DNA from 2 places in the Sinorhizobium prairiense genome. Region 1 is predicted to be linked to the other one. Evidence: predicted binding sites of a transcription regulator. Region 1 holds the regulator's gene; the other holds the start of a gene.
The links. The regulator PhoB, encoded in region 1, activates phosphate uptake and scavenging genes when phosphate is short. The targets are predictions, from matches to a motif close to TGTCATNNANCTGTCAT.
Positions count from the first base shown of each region.

Region 2: the regulator PhoB is predicted to act here: its motif matches at 6,234-6,250, upstream of N0Q91_RS12490 (PhoX family protein).

Region 1 is NZ_CP104131.1:2,630,535-2,638,433, reverse strand. Features, by position in the region: gene N0Q91_RS15420 (substrate-binding domain-containing protein) at 1-518, shown strand, start outside; gene pstC (phosphate ABC transporter permease subunit PstC) at 605-2,089, shown strand; gene pstA (phosphate ABC transporter permease PstA) at 2,086-3,408, shown strand; gene pstB (phosphate ABC transporter ATP-binding protein PstB) at 3,422-4,237, shown strand; gene phoU (phosphate signaling complex protein PhoU) at 4,327-5,040, shown strand; gene phoB (phosphate regulon transcriptional regulator PhoB) at 5,151-5,834, shown strand; gene N0Q91_RS15390 (GcrA family cell cycle regulator) at 5,942-6,463, opposite strand; gene N0Q91_RS15385 (aspartate aminotransferase family protein) at 6,873-7,899, shown strand, end outside.
Region 2 is NZ_CP104131.1:2,032,910-2,040,808, reverse strand. Features, by position in the region: gene N0Q91_RS12520 (NAD-dependent epimerase) at 1-914, opposite strand, end outside; gene N0Q91_RS12515 (ArsR/SmtB family transcription factor) at 986-1,318, opposite strand; gene N0Q91_RS12510 (SRPBCC domain-containing protein) at 1,370-1,852, shown strand; gene N0Q91_RS12505 (hypothetical protein) at 1,862-2,224, shown strand; gene N0Q91_RS12500 (L,D-transpeptidase) at 2,335-3,075, opposite strand; gene recO (DNA repair protein RecO) at 3,299-4,042, shown strand; gene N0Q91_RS12490 (PhoX family protein) at 4,156-6,159, opposite strand; gene N0Q91_RS12485 (DUF2339 domain-containing protein) at 6,402-7,899, shown strand, end outside.

The sequences.
Region 1 (7,899 bases):
AAAAGCACGGCACGCGCGAAGTCTTCGAAGAGAAGATCCTTGCCGCCGGCTGCAAGGACACCGGCGCTCAGGACGTCATCAAGGCCGCCGTCAGCGACGAGAAGCAGCAGCACAGCAAGTGCATCGCGGTGCGCAAGGACGGCATGGCCGTCGATATCGACGGCGACTACACCGAGACGCTGGCCCGTATCGACTCCAACAAGAACGGCATCGGCGTCTTCGGTCTCTCGTTCTACGAAAACAACGCCGACAAGCTGAAGGTCGCGACCGTCAACGGCGTCGTTCCCTCGACCGAGACGATCGCTTCCGGCAAGTATCCGGTTTCCCGCCCGCTGTTCTTCTATGTCAAGAAGGCTCACATCGGCGTGATCCCGGGCCTCAAGGAATATGTCGAATTCTTCGTCGACGATCAGATGATCGGCCCCGACAGCCCGCTTGCCGAATACGGCCTCGTTGCCGCTCCGGACGCCGAGCGCGAGGAAATCCGCACGTCCTTCGAGGCAGGCAACCTGCTCTGATCATGACAGGCTCCGGCGCTTCGCAGCGCCGGAGCCGCATTCGAATTTGTCGGGGCTTACGACAAGCCTGTCGCGGAGACGTGCCGATGAGTACTTCGCTCCTTCTCCTGATCATAGCTTTGATCGGTTTCATTGCGTTTCTTGCCGGCCGTGCGCGCTCGTTCGCCCGGTCCGGAGGCAAGCTCGCCAGCCTGCATTCCCTGCCCGGATATCACGGCAGCTACGTCGCCATCTGGGCGATGCTGCCGGCTCTTCTTCTGCTTGCGGTATGGCTCGTCGCAGCTCCGATCTATGTCGATTACTCCGTTCGCTCGTCTCTTCCGGAACCGGTCCAGAACCAGGGGGCAGCCACCGTTCAGCTCGCGCTCGGTCAGGTCAAGTCCGTGGCCGCGGGCTTCGAACGCCTGAATGCGGGCGAGGTCGCTGCAATCGAGAACGGTTCGACCAACATGCGGGAAGCCCTGGCCGCCAAGGGCGTGGCGCTTGCCGGCGAGGGCGAGCCTTACATGATCCAGTCCGCCCAGCAGTTCAATGCGATGCGGCAATATAGCCGCTGGCTGATGAGCGCCGTCGTGCTGCTCGTTTCCGTTGCCGGCGGGCTCTACGCCATCCGCAATATCGACGTCCGTTTCCGTGCCCGCAATCGGGTGGAGCGCGTCATGCTCGGCTCGCTCATCTTCGCCTCTTCCATAGCCATTCTGACGACGGTCGGCATCGTCGCCTCGATGCTCTCGGAGGCGGGCCGCTTCTTCACCATGGTCTCGCCCTTCGAGTTCTTCTTCGGCACGGTCTGGGATCCGCGCTTCGCTGCGGCCGGAAGCGGCGGCGCCTCCGGCCAGTTCGGCCTGCTGCCGCTCCTTGCCGGCACCCTGTATATCGCCTTCGTGGCGATGCTTTTCGCGGTGCCGATCGGGCTTTTCGCCGCCATCTACATGGCCGAGTATGCGAGCCCGCGGCTGCGTTCCACAGCCAAGCCTCTTCTGGAGGTGCTCGCCGGCATCCCGACGATCGTCTACGGCTTCTTCGCGCTGGTCACCGTCGGGCCTTTCCTGCGCGACATCTCCGCGCAACTGAACGGTCTCGTCACCGGCAACTACCAGAACTTCATTCAGGCCCAGAGCGTCATCACCGCCGGCATCGTCATGGGCATCATGCTCATCCCGTTCGTTTCGTCGTTGTCCGACGACATCATCACCCAGGTGCCGCGGGCGCTGCGTGACGGTTCTCTCGGTCTCGGTGCGACGCGCTCGGAAACGGTGAAGAAGGTGATCCTGCCTGCAGCACTTCCCGGCATCGTCGGGGCGCTGCTTTTGACGGCCTCGCGCGCGGTGGGCGAGACGATGATCGTCGTGCTCGCTGCCGGCGTCGCGGCGCGCATGCAATTGAACCCCCTCGAGCCGATGACCACGGTGACGGTCAAGATCGTGAATCAGCTGACGGGCGACCTCGAGTTCACCTCGCCGCAGACGCTGGTCGCCTTTGCGCTCGGCATCACGCTCTTCGTCATCACGCTCGGCCTCAACATCTACGCGCTCTACATCGTGCGCAAATATCGGGAACAGTACGAATGACCGAATTTGCCTCCCCGACGGTAAGGGTCTCCACCCGACCTGCCGCAAGCCGACGCGATATCGGCATCAAGCGCCGCTATGCCGCGGAGCGCCGCTTCCGTGCCTTCGGAATCAGCGCCATCGCCATCGGTCTGTTCTTCCTCGCGGTTCTCCTCTGGAGCGTCGTTTCGAAGGGCTATACCGCCTTCCAGCAGACGACGATCACGTTGCCGATCGAGTTTTCCGAGAAGGTGATCGATCCGAAGAACGAACGGGCGTCCGATCCGAAGCGGCTCTATACCGCCAACTATCCGCTGCTCGTGCGGGAGGCTCTGGTCAAGCAGCTCGGCCTCGATCCGTCGAAGCGGCCGCTGGTGAAGCAGGCGACCGATATGGTCTCCGCCAGCGCCCGGACGCAACTGCGTGACATCGTCGTCGCCGATCCGTCGGTGATCGGCAGGACGGTTCCCGTCACGCTGCTTGCCGAGGCGAACATCGACTCCGCCTTCAAGGGCCAGATCGACCTGTCGGTCGACGAAGCCAAACGCAAGGTGAAGGATGCGCAGGTCGCGTGGATGAACCAGCTTGCCGAGGCCGGCGTGCTCAAGAAGAGCTTCAACACCGGCATCTTCACCTTCGGCGCATCGAGCCGGCCTGAAGCGGCGGGTGTCGGCGTGGCCCTTCTCGGCTCGCTCTACATGATGCTGATCGTGCTCGTGCTGTCGCTGCCGATCGGCGTCGCCGCCTCCATCTATCTCGAGGAGTTCGCGCCGAAAAACCGGCTGACGGACCTGATCGAGGTGAACATCAACAACCTGGCGGCCGTACCGTCCATTGTCTACGGCCTCCTCGGGCTTGCCGTCTTCATCAACTTCGCGGGCATGCCGCGCTCGGCAGCACTCGTCGGCGCCTTCGTGCTGACGCTGATGACGCTACCGACCATCATCATCGCTACCCGGGCGGCCCTGAAGGCAGTGCCGCCGTCGATCCGCTCCGCCGCACTCGGCCTGGGCGCATCGAAGATGCAGACCATCTTCCATCACGTGCTGCCGCTTGCCATGCCCGGCATCCTGACCGGCACGATCATTGGCCTCGCCCATGCGCTGGGCGAAACGGCGCCGCTGCTTCTGATCGGCATGGTCGCCTTCGTGGTCGACTTTCCGGGGTCGCCGCTGGAGCCATCCACGGCGCTGCCGGTGCAGATCTACATGTGGGCGAACGAGGCAGAACGTGCCTTCGTCGAGCGTACGTCCGGAGCGATCATCATTCTCCTGATCTTTCTCATCTTCATGAATCTCGGCGCAATTCTCTTGCGGCGTCGCTTTGAGCGTCGCTGGTAGTGGGGTAAGGACTATGAACATCATGTCGGAAGCTGCAGTCGAAAAGGCTCTTGAGCAGAAAATGAATACGGTGCCTTACAAGATGATCGGCAACGATGTGTCGGTCTATTACGGCGAAAAGCGTGCGCTCTTCGACGTCAACCTCAATATCCGCGAGAACACGGTCACGGCGCTGATCGGTCCGTCCGGTTGCGGCAAATCGACGTTTCTGCGCACTTTGAACCGCATGAACGACACGATCGAGAACTGCCGCGTCACGGGCAAGATCACGCTCGACGAGGACGATATCTACGATCCGTCGATCGACGTGGTGGAATTGCGTGCCCGCGTGGGCATGGTGTTCCAGAAACCCAATCCGTTCCCGAAGTCGATCTACGACAATGTCTCCTACGGCCCGCGCATCCATGGCCTGGCACGCACCAAGACCGAGCTCGACGAGGTCGTGGAAACGAGCCTTCAGAAGGCCGGGCTCTGGAACGAGGTGAAGGATCGGCTGCAGGAGCCGGGCACCGGGCTTTCCGGCGGCCAGCAGCAGCGCCTCTGCATCGCCCGCGCCGTTGCCGTCAGCCCGGAAGTCATTCTGATGGACGAGCCCTGCTCGGCGCTCGATCCCATCGCGACCGCGAAAGTCGAGGAACTCATCCACGAATTGCGTGCGAATTTCACGATCGTGATCGTCACCCACTCGATGCAGCAGGCGGCGCGCGTGTCGCAGCGCACGGCCATGTTCCATCTCGGCAATCTCGTCGAGGAGAACGATACCGATAAAATGTTCACCAACCCGGACGATCAGCGCACCCAGGACTACATCATGGGCCGCTTCGGCTGATGGCCGGAGAGGGGCGGCGCTTTTCCGTCCCTCCCGGTTAAGACCGAACGAGGCCCATTCAGAACAGCGCGTCCCCCGAGGAAACGAATATGTCTCACGCACACATCATGTCCGCCTTCGACGAAGAGTTGAAGTATCTCACGCGCCGCATCTCCGAGATGGGCGGTCTCGCCGAGCAGATGGTCGCGGACTCCGTCCGTGCGCTCGTCAATTCCGATCTCGCCCTGGCCCAGAAGGTGATTTCCGACGACACCATTCTGGACGACGCGGAACGGCAGATCGGCGAAAAGGCGATCGTCACTATTGCCAAACGCCAGCCCATGGCCTCGGATCTTCGGGAGATCATGGGTTCGATCCGCATCGCCGCGGACCTGGAGCGCGTGGGCGACCTCGGCAAGAACACCGCAAAGCGGGTGATTGCCGTGGCCGGTTCAGGCATACCGCGCAAGCTTGCGCGCGGCCTCGAACACCTGGCTGAGCTCGCGCTCGTTCAGTTGAAGGAAGTCCTGGACGTCTACGCGTCCCGTTCGCCGGAAAAGGCGAACAGCATTCGCGAACGCGATGAAGAGATCGATGCGATCTACACGTCCCTGTTCCGGGAACTGCTGACCTATATGATGGAAGATCCGCGCAACATCACGCCGTGCACGCATCTTCTTTTCTGCGCCAAGAACATCGAGCGTATCGGCGATCACGCGACCAATATCGCCGAAACGATCTACTATATGGCGACAGGCGCCCAGCCGCAGGGCGAACGGCCGAAGGACGACATGACGTCGACATTGGGTTCCGTGACGGACTGAGATCGCCCGGCATCCGGTGCCTATGCAGAATTGTTCTGGCCGCCTCGGCGCGGCCTACCACCGTGCGCGGCGGCATGACGGCTGTCGTGCGTAGGAAGGAGTCCTACTGAATGTTGCCGAAGATTGCCGTAGTCGAAGACGAGGAAGCCCTGAGCGTTCTCCTGCGCTACAATCTCGAGGCGGAAGGCTTCGAGGTCGATACGATCCTTCGCGGCGACGAGGCGGAGATCCGCCTGCAGGAGCGCCTGCCCGACCTTCTCATCCTCGATTGGATGTTGCCCGGGGTTTCCGGTATCGAGCTCTGCCGCAGGCTGCGCCAGCGGCCGGAAACGGAGCGTCTGCCGATCATCATGCTGACCGCGCGCGGCGAGGAAAGCGAGCGCGTGCGGGGCCTTGCCACCGGCGCCGACGATTACGTCGTCAAGCCCTTCTCGACGCCGGAACTGATGGCGAGGGTCAAGGCGATGCTCAGGCGCGCCAAGCCCGAGGTTCTGTCGACGCTCCTGCGCTGCGGCGATATCGAGCTCGACCGGGAGACGCACCGCGTCCACCGACGCAGTCGCGAAGTGCGCCTTGGCCCAACGGAGTTCCGGCTGCTGGAATTTCTAATGTCCTCACCGGGGCGCGTCTTCTCCCGTTCACAGCTCCTGGACGGTGTCTGGGGACACGACATCTATGTCGACGAACGGACCGTGGACGTTCATGTCGGGCGGCTGCGCAAGGCGCTGAACTTTTCCAACATGCCGGACGTCATCCGGACGGTGCGCGGCGCTGGCTATTCGCTGGAGAGCTGAGGCTGAAGGTCGCTGCCGCCCGTGCCGGCTTGCGGCACGGCAAAGAAAAAGGGGCCTTTCCGGCCCCGATTTTCGTCGTGCATCCAGAGCGGGATGAGCAAGGCGCCTCAGCGCATGCGCCGGCGCTCGGCAGAGGGCTGGTAGGCCAGCCGGGCATGGAAGGTGCAATAGGGAGAGGCTTCCGGGAAGTCGTTGCCGCAGAAGTGGAACTCTTCCTTGAGCGGGTCGCCGATCGGCCACTTGCAGGTGCGTTCGGTAAGCTCCGTGAGCTCCAGCCGCCGCGACATCGGCAGGACGATGTTCCTGTCGATCTGCAGCTCCTGGTCCATTTCCAGGTCGACTGCGAGCTCTTCCTTGAGCGCGGTCGCACCGGCCGTGCGGGTCACGGTGCGTGTTACGGAACGCGCAGCATAGTTCGGTGCGCGCGGGGCAGACGTCGCCCGTTTGGGCCGGGCTGCAGCGGTCGTGCTTCCGCCGGCCTTGGCGCGCCCGGGCAGGCTCAGCCGATGAACCTTTCCGATGACCGCGTTGCGGCTGACGCCGCCCAACTGCGCCGCGATCTGGCTGGCGCTCAGGCCCTCCGACCACAGCTTCTTCAGTTTCTCGACCCGCTCGTCAGTCCAGTTCATCTCTGCACTCCCCGTTCTCGGCGTTGGGATGGCGGAATCCGTCACCGCTCTCCGGGAAAAACCCGAAGATTCAACGCGATAATACTTTTGGTGACTAGGTCCGCCGCATGCGTCTAGTAATTGAATGTTAACCTACCGGCAGGGTGACTCCGTGGCAAGAGTCGCCGGAATCGCGCCGAATCGATTTCGCGGTTTTCCCCAACTTGCTGTCGGAGCGTTGCATTTTTGCAAGTCCCAGAGTGCGATTTTTTCGTGCTTCGGAATCGGCATCCGCAAAGCGCCTGCAAACCTTGGTTTTGTTGACATCGCGGTGCGAAATGGGAATAGTGCCTGTCGCCGCCGCAAGGCGGCATTTTTGATTTTTATCGGGCCGAATGGTCCGTGCCGCCGGAATGAAGGAGAGCTCGACATGGCCGCAACCACGCCGCTTTACGACACCTATCTGCGCGCGCCGTTGCGTTTCGAACGAGGTGAAGGCGTTTGGCTGATCGCCGAAGACGGCACGCGCTATCTCGATTTCGCTGCCGGTGTCGCCGTAAACTCGCTCGGCCATGCCCATCCTCATCTCGTCGAGGCGCTGAAGGCGCAGGCCGACAAGGTCTGGCATCTGTCCAATCTCTACGAGATTTCGGGGCAGGAAAGCCTTGCCCGGAGGCTGACCCAGGTGACCTTCGCCGATCGGGTGTTCTTCACCAATTCCGGTGCGGAAGCGCTCGAATGTGCGATCAAGACGGCGCGGCGCTATCACTTCGCCAAGGGGCACGTCGAGAAGTTCCACGTCATCACCTTCGAAGGTGCTTTCCACGGCCGCACGCTCGCAACGATCGCCGCCGGCGGACAGCAGAAATACATCGAGGGCTTCGGGCCGAAGGCGCCGGGCTTCTATCAGGTCCCCTTCGGCGATATCGCGGCGGTCAAGAACGCGATCAATGAAGAAACCGCGGCGATCCTCGTCGAGCCGATCCAGGGCGAGGGCGGCATTCGGCCGGCATCGAAGGAATTCATGCAGGGGCTGCGCGAACTTTGCGACGAGTTCGGCCTGCTTCTGATCCTCGACGAGGTCCAGTCCGGTGTCGGCCGGACCGGCAAGCTCTTCGCCCATGAATGGGCTGGCATCAAACCGGATATCATGGCCGTAGCCAAGGGCATCGGCGGCGGCTTCCCGCTCGGCGCTTGCCTTGCGACGGAAGCGGCGGCCGCCGGCATGGTGGCGGGCACGCACGGGTCGACCTATGGCGGCAACCCGCTCGCAATGGCGGTCGGAAATGCCGTGCTCGACGTCGTTCTCGCCGAAGGCTTCCTCGATCAGGTGCGCGAGGTTGCTCTCGTCTTCCGTCAGGGGCTCGCTTCGCTGAAGGATCGTTTTCCGGACGTGATCGAGGAAATCCGCGGCGACGGGCTGATGCTCGGCATCAAGGCCAAGGTGCCCTCCGCGG
Region 2 (7,899 bases), 600 kb from region 1:
TCCGGCGAAGCGAAGGTACGCGGTACGTCGCCCTGCTGCATCGGCAGCATGTTGCGGATCGCCGGACGCCCCACAGCCTTCTCGACCGTTTCGACGAAGGTCATCAATTCTACCGGCTGGCCACCGCCGGTATTGACGACGCGAAACGGCGCATGGCGCGAAAGCGTGTCCGTGGCCTTTTCCGGTGCCACCCGGTTCTCCTCCGAAGGCGCAATATGCGACAGCCGGACGATGCTTTCGACGAGATCGTCGATATAGGTGAAGTCCCGGCTCATCCGGCCCTCGCCATAAATGTCGATCGGCCGGCCGTTGTCTATGGCGTCGACGAATTTGAAGAGCGCCATGTCCGGCCGCCCCCAGGGGCCGTAAACGGTGAAGAAGCGGAAGGCGGTGGTCGGCACCTTGTAGAGATGCGCATAGCTGTGCGCCATCAACTCCATCGACTTCTTCGTCGCGGCATAGAGCGTCATGGGTTCGTCGGCCCGGTCCGCTTCGGCAAACGGGATCTTCTCGTTGGCGCCGTAGATCGAAGAGGTGGAGGCGAGCATCAGGTGCTTCGGTGCGATCGCCTTGGCGAGCTCGAGCATGTTCCACGACCCGACGAGATTTGCGTCCACATAGGCTTTCGGGTTTTCGAGGCTGTAGCGGACGCCTGCCTGGGCGGCGAGGTGGATGATGACTTCCGGCTCGGCAAGCTCCGCCGCGCGGTCCAGCGCGGCCCTGTCCTCGAGCATGGCCGTCACCGCCTTGAAGCCGTTGGAGCGCTGAAGGATCGCGTGTCGGCGCTCTTTCAGCGTCACGTCGTAATAGGGCGTCATGCCGTCGAATCCGACGACGAAATGCCCCTCGTCGATCAGTCGTTTTGCAACATGAAAACCGATGAATCCTGCAGTGCCGGTGATGAGGTAACGCATGACGATTTCCCCCAGTTTGCCCCACTCCACAGTTCATACGCAGAAAGCCGGCCGATGAAAAGTCAATTCCGTCACTCGCGGGGCTGGTCGAGCTCACGTTGGAGGGCTGTCAGAACGGACATTGCGTGGCCGGCATACTGACTGATCCAACGATCGTGAATGGCACGGATGGGCAAGGCGTTCAGGTGGTTCCACCGCTCGCGGCCCTCGCGCCTGGCGAGAACGAGATCGGCCTCCTCCAGAACCTTCAGGTGCTGCATCACCGTGCAGCGATCCAGGTTCGGGAAGAGCTCGCAGAGCATGCCCGTCGTTTGCGGTTTCTCCTTCAGCGCGTCGAGCATCCGTCGCCGCAGGCCGTTCGCCAGCGCTTTGAAAACCGCATCGTCTTTCGAATCGTTTGACATGTTATGTTTTTATAACATATTATCCACCGATACAATCGTGAGGAGGACGTCATGGCATTCGAATTTCGTGTGAATGGACGTATTGCCCGTCCCGTCGAGCAGGTCTTCGACGCGGTGGTAAACCCGGATCAGCTCAGCCGCTATTTCGTAACGCTCGGCGGCATCAGCGGACCGCTGGTTGCCGGCACCACCGTGACGTGGTGGGGCGAGGTTCCCATCAAGGTCGAGGCAGTGGAGCCTAACGAGCGGATCGTCTTTTGCTGGGATGCCATGACCGGTGAGGGCGAGTCTCCCTACCAGACGCGGGTTGAAATGCGCTTTCAGTCGCTCGACGACGGCGCCACCATGGTGACGATCGCCGAGAGCGGCTGGCGGGAAAACGAACAGGGGCAGAAGAGCTCCTATCTCAATTGCGAGGGCTGGTCGCAGATGCTCGCCTGCATGAAGGCCTGGGTCGAATATGGCATCAATTTGCGGGAGGGCTATTATGTGAGCGAACTCTCCGGCAAGCCGGCACTCGAGCCGCAACTGTAGGAGGGGGCGATGTCCACCGAAATCAAGGGCGGTATCAACATCGCCATGAAAGTTCCGAGCCATCAATACCAAGCGGTGATCGCCTTCTACCGCGACGTCGTCGGTCTCGCGCCTTTCGACGAAAAGGCACCGGCGAAAGGCTTCGTTCTCGGCCCCAATCGTTTGTGGATAGACGAAGCGCCGCATTACAGCCAGGCGGAAATATGGCTGGAACTCTTTACCGAAGATCACGAGGCAGCCCTCGATCGTCTCGCAGCGCACAAGGTCGTGCGCTGCGACCAGGTCGAGGAACTGGGCGAGGGCTTCCGCGGCGGATGGATCATGAACCCCGCCAATATCGTGCACCTCGTGCGCGAGCCGGATGCCTGGTAAGCGAGTGAGAGCATTTCAACGTGTTTCATGGAAACACTGAAATGCTCTAAGCGTTTGATCCAACGCGCTTCCGGGCGGAAAACCGTTTACTCACTTTTCCTGGAAGTGCTCTAGAAGGAAAGCGACCCGCTGCCGTCGGCGGCGGTCGACATCGGTGCATCCATCGGCTGGCTCATCGGCGGTTCCGCCTGGAGCACGACGACGCGCGAGCCTTCCGGCACGCGGCTGTAAAGGTCGATGATATCCGGGTTGAACAGGCGGATGCAGCCGCTCGAGACCGCCTTGCCGATCGACCAGGCCTCCGTGGTGCCGTGGATGCGGAACAGCGTGTCGCGGTTTCCCTGGTAGAGATAGAGCGCGCGCGGTCCGAGCGGATTGCGCAGGCCGGGGTCCATGCCTCCCGCGAGCGGTCCGTAGCGCTCGGGTTCGCGCGCGACCATGTCGGATGTCGGCGTCCAGCGCGGCCATTCCGCCTTGCGGCCGACGCGCGCCTCGCCCTCGAATTCCAGCCCGGCCTTGCCGACGCCGATGCCGTAACGAAGCGCCATGCCTCCGCCCTGCACGAGATAGAGAAAGCGGTTTTCCGTGTCGATCACGACAGTACCCGGCGGCTCATGCGTGACGTAAGGCACCTGTTGCCGCAGAAAACGCGGTTCGACCTTGCTGATGTCGGTGGCCGGAAGCGGAAACGTCTCATCCGGCTTCGCCCCATACATTGCCACGAAATAGGGATCCGGCCCTTTCGGCCGGACCGGCTGGTTGCTGCTCACGCAACCCGCCAGCGCGGCGGAGAGGGCCAAAGCGGCGCAAAGCTGCATCAGACGGCTGGCGCGATTCCCGGACACACACATAGTCGAATTGTTCCTGCTGACTTTCATTCTTGAGGAGGCACGTCTAAGACCTCGCAACCCGCATTGAAAGGCGTCGCAATGCGGCAAAAACGACAATAGATTTGCGGCGCACGGCAAGTGTAGCGGAAAGGCTACAGTTTGTTTCCGCCGCACCGGACAAGGCTCGAAACCGGGCGCGTTTCTTCGCTTGCTCCGGTTTCGGCGGCGGGTGTATGCCTTTTTCATGCAATGGAGCGATGAAGCCATAATTCTCGGCATCCGGCGGCATGGCGAGAGCTCTGTCATCGCGGAGGTGATGACGCCCGGGCACGGGCGGCATCTCGGGCTCGTGCGCTCGGGCCGCTCGCGTGCGATGCAGCCGGTGCTGCAGCCGGGCAATTCCGTGGAGGTGAGCTGGCGGGCGAGGCTGGACGAGCATCTCGGCGAATTCCGCGTCGAGCCGCTGCAATTGCGCGCGGCGAGGCTGATCGAGACGGCGACTTCCGTCTACGGAATTCAGGCGATCGGCGCACTCTTGCGGCTCCTGCCGGAGCGCGACCCGCATCCCCATCTCTACGAGGCGCTCGCCGTCATCGTCGATCACCTCCAGGACCCGGCAGATGCCGGCGAATTGTTCGTGCGCTTCGAACTCGCGGTGCTGAACGATCTCGGCTTCGGCCTGGATCTTTCTCAATGTGGGGCGACGGGTGCGCAAAGCGACCTTGTCTTCGTATCGCCGAAATCGGGCCGCGCGATCTGCCGCGAAGCGGGTGCCCCTTACGCCGACCGCATGCTCGCCCTCCCGGACTTCCTATCGGGAGGAAGCAGAGCTGCCGATCACGAAAGCCTTGCCGCCGCCTTCCGCCTTACCGCCTATTTCCTCAACCGCCATGTTTACGAGCCGCGGGGCGTCGACGCCGCGTCGGCGCGGGACGGGTTCGTCCATGCGACGCTGAAGGCGCTGAAGGCCGCATCGTCGGAGGCTTGAGCGTTTTTGAGAAGGCGACCGCGGTGGCGACGGGTGGCGGATGCCTTTTTCTCCCATCCCTGTGACGGGCACAGGGATGGGAGGTCGCAGAGGGTGTGGCGCTCCGAAACGCTTCAGCCGATCTTGCCGCCACCCTGCTTGGTGACGGCGACGACGGCCGGGCGCACCGGCATGTCGTCGCGGAAATCCGGCCAGCGCGTCGCCGGCTTCTCGTAGGTTGCGAGACCGGCATCGCCCGGGTGCTGAACCGCGAGGAAGAAGGTGTCGCTCGTCGGGTTGAAGCTCGGGCCGCACATTTCGGCACCGACCGGCACCCGGAAGAACAGCTTCGAGGTGCCGCGGTCTTCGCCTTCCGTCTCCACGGCCCAGACGCCGTCCGTGCGCCCCGTGTCCTTTTCGTTGTTGCCATCGGTCGAGACCCAGAGACGGCCATCGGCGTCGATGGCGCAATTGTCCGGCATGCCGAACCAGCCGTTCCTGGTTGTGGCGGTGGAGAAGGAGGCACCGACCTCGGCGACGCTCGGATCGCCGCACTTCAGGAGGACGTCCCAGCGGGATTTCGTCGAGGCGAAATCGCCGTCGGTTTCCGAAATTTCGACGATGTGGCCGAAGGCGTTCTTGGCGCGCGGATTGGCGGCGTCGATCTCGTCCTCCTTGCGCTTCGTGTTGTTGGTCAGCATCACATAGACCTTGCCGGTCTTCGGATTGGGCTGAACGTCTTCCGGCCGGTCCATCTTGGTCGCGCCGAGCGCATCGGCGGCAAAACGGGTGTCGATCAGCACGTCGGCCTGGGAGGCGAAGCCGTTCTCGGCCGTCAGCGGCCCTTCGCCGTGGACGAGAGGCATCCAGGTGACCGTGCCGTCCTCGTCGAACTTCGCCACGTAGAGCGTGCCTTCGTCGAAGAGATCCATGTTCGCCGCTCGGTCGTCCGGGTTGTAAGTGCCTTTCGTCACGAACTTGTAGACATAATCGTAGCGTTCGTCGTCGCCGCTGTAGAGGACGACGCGGCCATCCCTGTTGACGATCGACTCGCAGCCCTCGTGCTTGAAGCGTCCGATCGCGGTGCGCTTCTTCGGGACGGAGGTGGGGTCCAGCGGGTCGACCTCGACCACCCAGCCGAAGCGGTTGGCTTCGTTCGGCTCCTTGGATACGTCGAAGCGGTCGTAGAATTTCGACCATTCATACTGCCCGCCCGGCGCGCCGACACGCTTCATCTGCTTGAATTCCGGATGATCCTCGGCGAGTTCGCCGCCGAAATAGCCGTTGAAATTTTCCTCGGCCATCATGTAGGTGCCCCAGGCGGTGACGCCGCCGGCGCAATTGTTGATGGTGCCGAAGACCTTCCTTCCGGTCGGATCCGATGGGGTCTTGACCCGCTCGTGGCCGGCAACAGGGCCGGAAAGCTGCATCTCGGTCGTGGCCGTGATGCGGCGGTTGTACTTGCCGTCGAGGACCGGCTGCCATTTCCCGTCGACCTTGCGGATTTCGATGACGGTGCCGCCATGGGCGGCCATTTCGATATCGACGAGGTCCTTGGTGTACTCGCCGAGCACGACCTTGTCCTCCTCCTTGCCGTCCTCCGTCACCTTTTCGACGCGGGCGAAGTTCGGGAACATGATCTCGGCATTGGTGTATTCGTGGTTGACGACCAGCAGGCCGTGGTCCGGATTGCCTTCGAGCGGAATGAAGCCGACATAGTCGTTGTTGTAGCCGAACTGCCGGCTCTGGGCTTCGGCTGTCTGGTTCAGCGGGTCGAATTCCGGGCTGTCGGCAAAGACCTTGTCGCCCCAGCGCAGCAGGATGTCGGCGTCGTAACCCTCGGCAACATGATGGGTCTCGTCGACACCGGCTTCGATCTCCTTGAAGGCGAATCGCGACGCTTCGCCGTTTGCCCGCGCTTCGTCAGCCGTCAGCAGGGCGAGGGGGCTGACCGTTGTGGATATGGCAGCCACGGCCAGAGAGCCGCCGATGAACGACCGGCGCGAGAAGCGGCGATTGATGATGTCGCCCATGGTCGGGTTGGTGGAACAGTTATGACCGACGTCTTCCAGTTCTTCCCTGCGCTCCGTCAGCGTCTTGAATTCGGTTTCTTCGGCAAGGCCGAGATATTTGTCCATGGCAATTCTCCCCATTGAGACGGTAGACGCGCCCGATCTCCCGGGCGTCCCGGTCTCGCTTTATCAGCGAGTTCATGACAGCTCTGCGACAATTGGATGAAGAGATTGCTGCAGAGGGTCGCGATGCCGCGACGCTCCCCACGGCTCCATAAATCCGCGGATATCTTCCGCAGGATATTTTCGGCGCCCGTTTCGCGCTAACGTTGTCCGAATCGATCCTGATCGTGATGCCGGGGGAACTGATGCTCGAGGCCATAGCTCTTCTAGCCTTCGTGATGGCGCTCGTTGCTTTCCTCGGCGGCCGCCGGACGGCCGAGCGCCTTGACCGTGAAATCGAGAGCCTGAAGGCGGAGATCGCGCGGCTCGGGAGAGAGTCGACGGAACAGGGCTCCCCGGATATCGAATCCGTGAGGACTGAGGCTGACGTTGCGAAGGCTGCCGAGCCCGAGGCGATGGCCGACGGTCCATGGGCGCGGGCGCGGCAGGACGCTCACACCGTTGCTGACGAAACCAGGGGTGCTGCCGAAAGCCTCGACGAGGAGGCCGCGCCACCGGCGGTACCCTCGGCTGCGGCAGCGCGGACCGAGAGCCTGGAGAGCCGGATCGGCGGGAGGTGGCCGGTCTGGGTCGGGGGGCTCGCCTTGGCGCTCGGCGGCTATTTCCTCGTGCAGTATTCGATCGATGCCGGCTTGCTGAGCCCCACGGTCCGCTTGACCCTCGCCGCTCTCTTCGGGGTCGCGCTCGGAGCAACAGGCGAGGTGATCCGCCGGCGCGCCGTGCCTGCTGTCGCGGACCGCTTCCGCAACGCGATGATACCGGGCGTTCTGACCGCTGCCGGCGCCGTCACCCTGTTTGGCGTCGTCTATGCCGCCTATGGCATCTACGGCTTCATCGGCACTGCAGCCGCTTTCATTCTGCTGGCGGTGATTTCGCTTGCGACGGTGGGGCTGTCGCTGCTGCACGGTCAGGCATTTGCCGGCCTCGGTCTTCTCGCATCGCTTCTGACGCCCCTGTTCGTCTCCAGCGGAGAGCCGCGCCCCTGGGTGTTGTTCGGCTTCCTTGCGGCCGCATGGCTCGCCACGCTTGCCGCGTCGCGTCTGCGCCGCTGGTCGGTCGTTCCGACGCTTGCCAATGCCGGCCTCGGCCTCTGGGGCCTTGCCTATGTAGCGCTCGCGACGCCTTTCGAGGCGCCTCCGGTTACCTTCGCGCTCCTGGTGATGATCGCCGGTGTCGCACTGATCTGGCCGGGCCTCGGCGACCGGGACGCGGAGCCGAGCGGAGCGCCGGCGGCGGGCGCCTGGGAGCGGCTCTTCAAGCCGCCCCGACTTGCCATCTCCATCTCGGCGGCGATCGTCGCAGCCGTTCTCGCGCTGCTGTTCATCAGCCCGACCGTCGACGCCCAGCGTTTCCCGGTGACCGAATTCGTGGTCGTCGTCGCGGCGCTTGCCGCTGCAGGCTCCTTGCGTCCAAACGCGGTCTATGGGGCACTGCTCGCCGCCTTCGGTGCCATCGCAGGCACCTGGAGCTTGACTGCGCTCAGTGGTGTTCTGTCCTATCTCGATCCGTCTTTGGCCGATTTGCCGCCCGAGATCGTCGTCCCTGGCCGCACGGCCATGCTGAGCGCCATGATACTTTCGGCGCTCTTCGTCCTCTTCGGCGCCCTCGTGCTTGCCCGGCGCCCGGCGGGGAATCGGCCATTCGTCGTTCTTTGGGCAGGTCTCGCCGCGGCAGTGCCAAATG